One region of the Pantoea sp. UBA4549 genome, then DNA from elsewhere that is predicted to be linked to it. Evidence: predicted binding sites of a transcription regulator. Region 1 holds the regulator's gene; the other holds the start of a gene.

Region 1 (3,200 bases):
GAAAAGCGTCTGGTGCGGCAGATTGAGCTGCTTAGCCGCCAGTTCGCTGATTATCTCCAGCGCGCGTTTTTTACTCTGGCAGTGTACGCCGCTGCGGGTGCAGTCAGGCGTCAGAACCGAGCTCAATTCCAGTGTCAGATCGTTGTTCATCGTGGTTTCACTTGCGAGTTCACATAGCCACAGAGCGAAAGGCCCTGCTGGCGTTTGCGCAGATGATAAAACGGGGCGCTCTTCCGCCCCATTTTTCCCTGAGCACTGAACGGGTCAGCGCTCTGCAAACGTGAAGGTTAGTGTTTTTTCAGTTTGTCTTTGTGTTTGGTCAGCTGACGTGCCAGCTTATCAACCAGCCCGTCAATGGCCGCGTACATATCTTCCGCTTCTGCTGTGGCGTGCAGCTCACCGCCGTTAACATGCAGAGTTGCCTCTGCAATCTGAGTCACTTTCTCCACTTTCAGAACAATATAAACCTGATTAATACGATCGTAATAGTGTTCAAGTTTGGCAAATTTGCTGTTCACAAATTCACGCAGCGGGTCAGTGATTTCGACATTGAGTCCGGTAAGGTTTAGCTGCATAGGTCTTCCTTCTTAGTTCAGTCAGACCAGCTGTTTACGCTGGTTTGATGGCGGTATAGATAAAGACTCGCGATACTTCGCAACCGTACGTCGCGCTACCATAATACCCTGTTCAGATAACATGGCGGTCAGTTTGCTGTCGCTCAAGGGTTTTGCGGGATTTTCTGCCGCGACCAGTTTTTTTACCAGCGCACGAATGGCCGTGGAAGAGGCTTCGCCGCCGCCTTCCGTGCTGACATGGCTGGAAAAAAAATATTTCAGCTCAAAAATGCCACGCGGACTGTGCAGATATTTTTGCGTGGTCACGCGTGAGATGGTGGACTCATGCATATCGACCTGTTGCGCGATATCTGCCAGCACCATCGGGCGCATATACTCTTCGCCCTGCTCGAAAAACGCCTGCTGCTGAGCAACGATGCAGCGGGTAACTTTGAGCAGCGTGTCATTACGACTCTCCAGGCTTTTGATAAGCCAGCGCGCTTCCTGCAGGTTATTCCGAATAAACTGGCTGTCGCTGTCGCTGCGCGCTGAACCGCCCATGGCGGCATAGTGCTGATTAATTCTCAGGCGCGGCAGGCTTTCAGCGTTCAGTTCCACCACCCAGCGTGCACCCGCTTTGCGTACCAGCACATCCGGAATAACGTATTCCGGTTCACCTGTATTAATTGATTGCCCGGGGCGCGGATCGAGCGACTGGATCAGCAGCATCGCCTCTTTCAGCACCTCTTCCTTCAGGCGGGTCACCCGCATCAGGCTGCGGAAGTCATGATTAGCCAGCAGATCAAGATGTTCACTGACAATCAGGCGCGCCTCTTTTAGCATAGGAGCGTCCGCCGCATATTGCGATAGCTGAACCAGCAGACAGTCACGCAGATCGCGCGCGCCTACACCAACCGGGTCAAACCGCTGGACGCGTTTGAGCACCGCTTCCACTTCATCCAGCGTCAGCTCATCGTCGCCGATACTGTCGCAAATGTCCTGCAGCGTCACGGTGAGATAACCGGTGGTGTCGATCGCATCAACAATGGATGTCGCAATAGCGCGGTCGGTATCGGTAAACGGTGTCAGCTCCACCTGCCACATCAGGTAATCCTGCAGCGACTGCGTGGTTTCTCCCTGGTACACCGGCAGCTCATCATCCTGATAATCAGTTCCGGTGCCGGAAGGGGTACCGGCGGTGTAAATTTCATCCCATGACGCATCCAGCGGCAGTTCGTCAGGCATCTCTTTCTGTTCCAGCGCCTCACGGGTATCTAACGTATCGCTTTCCTGCGTTTCGCGTGCGTCCACTTCATCATGAATATCGGTCTGCTCAAGCAGCGGATTGCTCTCCAGCGCCAGCTGGAGCTCCTGCTGGAGTTCAAGCGTAGAGAGCTGCAGCAGGCGAATGGCCTGTTGCAGCTGGGGGGTCATCGCCAGCTGTTGGCTGAACCTGAGTTGCAAACCTTGCTTCATAATCCGGCTTGAATGTCCTAAGCGAATATCGGGTTGATCGACACCTTATCAGAGTCTGAACTCTTCGCCCAAATAAACCCGCTTAACCTGCTCATCTGCCAGAATTTCATCTGGCGTACCGTGTGCAATCAGATTGCCCTGGCTGACAATATAGGCGCGCTCGCAGACGGCCAGCGTTTCACGCACGTTGTGATCGGTGATCAGGACACCGAGGCCGCTGTCACGCAAATGCTCAATGATCTTTTTGATATCGATAACGGAGATGGGGTCAACCCCGGCGAACGGCTCATCCAGCAGAATAAATTTTGGATTGGCCGCCAGCGCGCGTGCAATTTCCACACGGCGACGTTCGCCACCGGAGAGCGCCTGGCCCAGGCTGTTGCGCAGATGTTCAATATGGAACTCTTCCATCAGCTCATTGGCGCGATCCTGGCGCTGCTCTTCAGTCAGATCGTCACGGATCTGCAGCACGCCCATCAGATTGTCGTAGACGCTCAGCCGACGGAAAATAGAGGCTTCCTGTGGCAGATACCCGATACCACGCCGCGCCCGCGCATGCAGGGGCAGAATACTGATATCTTCATCGTCGATAATAATGCGGCCCGCATCGCGCGGTACAATGCCAACCACCATATAAAACGTCGTGGTCTTACCGGCACCGTTGGGACCCAGCAGTCCGACAATCTCGCCCGATTTAACCTGCAGGCTGACATCTTCCACTACGCGGCGGCCTTTATACGCTTTGGCCAGATTTTCAGCGACTAAAGTTGCCATCGGTCAGTTACTCTTTTTAGGGTTTGCAGCGGAACCGTTTTTATCCTGCAGCTGTGAAGGGACCAGCACCGTAGTGACGCGTTTGCTCTGACCCTGACTATAGGCCTGCATTTTCTGCTCTTTCACCAGATACGTGATGCGATCGCCTTTGATATTGCTGTCCTGCTGCTCAATGAAAGCGTTGCCGGTCAGCTCGACAAAATCGTTGGCCAGCTCATAGTGCAGCTTAGCGGCATGGCCTTTAACCGGCTTGCCGTTGTCCTGCATCTGATAAAACGTGGCCGGGTTACCATAGGCATCGACAATCGTTTTGTTGCTGTCGCCGCCGGGACGGGTCACCACCACTTTATCGGCCGTGATTTTAATCGTACCCTGCGTGACGATAACGTTGCCGGT
Region 2 (3,200 bases), on a different contig from region 1:
TCTTTGTTCAGGCGATCCAGGATCTGACGTGAAGTAACGTATTTACCTTCTTTACCGCAGAACGGTGAGGTATTGACGTTAAAGAACATGGTCACGGTCGGCTCATCCACGCTCAGCGCCGGCAGGGCCTGTACATTCTGCGTGTCGCAGATGGTATCGGAGATGTTCAGCTCACCCAGACCGGTAACAGCAATGATGTCGCCCGCTTCTGCCAGATCGCTGTCGATACGCTCCAGACCCAGATGCGTCAGCACTTTGCCTACTTTTGCGTTACGGGTTTTGCCTTCGCTATCAATCACCGTTACCTGCTGGTTCGGCTTGATTTTACCGCGCTTGATGCGGCCAATACCGATAACGCCCAGGTAGTTGTTGTAGTCCAGCTGTGAAATCTGCATCTGCAGCGGCGCATCAGCTTCAACCTGCGGCGGAGAAACGTGATCGACGATTGCCTGATACAGCGGGGTCATGTCCTCAGCCATATCAGTATGTTCCAGACCTGCAATACCATTCAGCGCTGACGCGTAAATGATAGGGAAGTCCAGCTGCTCATCAGTCGCGTCGAGGTTAACGAACAGGTCGAATACCTGATCTACAACCCAGTCAGGACGCGCGCCTGGACGGTCAATTTTGTTGATAACCACAATAGGTTTCAGACCGTGGGCAAAGGCTTTCTTGGTTACGAAGCGGGTTTGCGGCATAGGGCCATCCATCGCATCAACAACCAGCAGCACCGAATCCACCATGGACATGACGCGCTCTACTTCACCACCGAAGTCGGCGTGTCCCGGGGTATCAACGATGTTGATACGGTAGTCGTTCCATTTGATGGCGGTGTTTTTTGCGAGGATGGTAATTCCACGCTCTTTTTCCAAATCATTGGAATCCATCACACGTTCAGTCGCTTCGGTACGAGCGTCAAAAGTACCGGACTGTTGCAGCAGTTTGTCGACCAGGGTGGTTTTTCCATGGTCAACGTGCGCGATGATGGCGATGTTACGCAAATTTTCGATCACAGCTTTGCCTCAGGCATTATAGAAATAACGCGGTATTGTACACGGATTAAGCGGAATACTGAACATGATCACAGTTTTCCCGACAATATTCTCGCGCTGCTGATTTTTAGCACCATTAGCGGTGCAAATATCTGCATCCTGCTGGCTTTGTGCACCATTTTAGTGCTGACACCGCACGGATTTGCACCATAATAAAGCAATGCGTCTGTTCTGGTGCAGCTGCTGATGCACCGCAGCGCGCCGTACAGCGCCATTTATCGCGCTTGAAAAAAGTTGGCACAGAATTCGCTTTATCTTTTTTAAGTGCAAACGACAGTGGCCTGATGGCTGAATAGCTTGCCGGGATCTTAGTCAGGGGTGGTCAGTAGTCGTGACACATTCCAGGCATTTTGAGTTCTCTCACCACGACAACAGATGACCATTTCCAGGAGAGTTGAGTATGTCCGCTGAACACGTTCTCTCGATGATGAACGAGCATGAAGTTAAGTTCGTCGATCTGCGTTTTACCGATACCAAAGGTAAAGAACAGCACGTCACCATTCCTGCTCATCAGGTTAACGCAGACTTCTTTGAAGAAGGCAAAATGTTCGATGGTTCATCCATCGGTGGCTGGAAAGGCATTAACGAATCAGACATGGTGCTGATGCCGGATGCCACCACCGCGGTGATGGATCCGTTCTTCGAAGACCCGACTCTCATCATCCGGTGTGACATCCTTGAGCCAGGCACGCTGCAGGGTTACGATCGCGACCCGCGTTCCATTGCCAAGCGCGCCGAAGAGTACCTGCGTTCTTCCGGTATTGCTGACACGGTGCTGTTCGGGCCTGAGCCAGAATTTTTCCTGTTTGACGATATCCGTTTCGGCTCGTCGACTTCAGGTTCACATGTTGCTATCGATGATATCGAAGCGTGCTGGAACACCGGCAAAGCGTACGAAGGCGGCAACAAAGGCCATCGTCCGGGCCTGAAAGGCGGTTACTTCCCGGTGCCACCGGTTGACTCCTCTCAGGATATCCGTTCTGCCATGTGTCTGACCATGGAGCAGATGGGGCTGGTTGTAGAAGCACATCACCACGAAGTGGCAACCGCTGGTCAGAACGAAGTGGCAACCCGCTTCAATACCATGACCAAAAAAGCGGATGAAATTCAGATTTATAAGTATGTCGTGCACAACGTCGCGCACGCTTACGGCAAGACCGCAACCTTTATGCCAAAGCCAATGTTTGGTGATAACGGATCCGGTATGCACTGCCATATGTCACTCTCTAAAGGTGGCGTAAACCTGTTCTCCGGTGATAAGTACGGCGGCCTGTCTGAAACGGCACTGTTCTACATCGGCGGTGTGATCAAGCACGCTAAAGCAATTAACGCCCTGGCTAACCCCACCACCAACTCTTACAAGCGTCTGGTGCCGGGTTATGAAGCGCCGGTTATGCTCGCTTATTCTGCGCGTAACCGTTCTGCCTCTATCCGTATTCCGGTTGTTGCCAGCCCGAAAGCTCGCCGTATTGAAGCGCGCTTCCCGGATCCAGCGGCTAACCCATACCTGGCGTTTACTGCACTGCTGATGGCTGGCCTCGACGGCATCATCAACAAAATCCATCCTGGCGATGCGATGGACAAAAACCTCTACGATCTGCCGCCGGAAGAAGAAGCGGAGATCCCGAAAGTAGCCGGTTCTCTGGAAGAGGCGCTGAACGCGCTGAATGAAGATCGCGAGTTCCTGACCCGCGGCGGCGTATTCACTGACGACGCTATCGATGCTTACATCGAGCTGCGCAAGCCAGATGTTGATCGCGTTCGCATGACGCCACACCCGGTTGAATTTGAACTCTACTACAGCGTTTAAATGGCCATTCACCTCTTTTGTCCGCCAGTCCGGGCAAAAGAGGACAACGTTTTTTTGTTGCCGTGGAAACTTTAGCCCATCTCCGGATGGGTTTTTTTCACCGCAAAATTGCCGTTATCAGGGAGTTTTCCATCCCAAAACGCTATAGTGCACTAATTTGGTGCAGAGGATCGTGGTATGGTTGCTGGCTCACTGCCTGATGCAGGGCAGATTCTCAACTCCCTGATAAACAGTATTCTGCTGGTCGATGACGGGCTGGTGATCCGCTATGCCAATCCGGCTGCGCAGCAGCTGCTGGCGCAGAGTTCGCGCAAACTGTTTGGCACACCGCTGCCGGA

What was found. Region 1 encodes sigma-54, which starts transcription at its own class of promoters, with help from an activator protein. Its sites were predicted from a motif close to GTTGGCACANNTTTCGCTNT; they were not measured.
Region 2: the regulator sigma-54 is predicted to act here: its motif matches at 1,286-1,305, upstream of glnA (glutamate--ammonia ligase).

What each region holds. Positions count from the first base shown of each region.
Region 1 covers NZ_DGLH01000014.1:37,630-40,829, reverse strand. Annotated here, with positions in the region: gene ptsN (PTS IIA-like nitrogen regulatory protein PtsN) at 1-150, opposite strand, end outside; gene hpf (ribosome hibernation promoting factor) at 288-575, opposite strand; gene rpoN (RNA polymerase factor sigma-54) at 597-2,030, opposite strand; gene lptB (LPS export ABC transporter ATP-binding protein) at 2,079-2,804, opposite strand; gene lptA (lipopolysaccharide ABC transporter substrate-binding protein LptA) at 2,808-3,200, opposite strand, start outside.
Region 2 covers NZ_DGLH01000011.1:12,490-15,689, reverse strand. Annotated here, with positions in the region: gene typA (ribosome-dependent GTPase TypA) at 1-1,013, opposite strand, end outside; gene glnA (glutamate--ammonia ligase) at 1,453-2,862, shown strand; gene glnL (nitrogen regulation protein NR(II)) at 3,040-3,200, shown strand, end outside.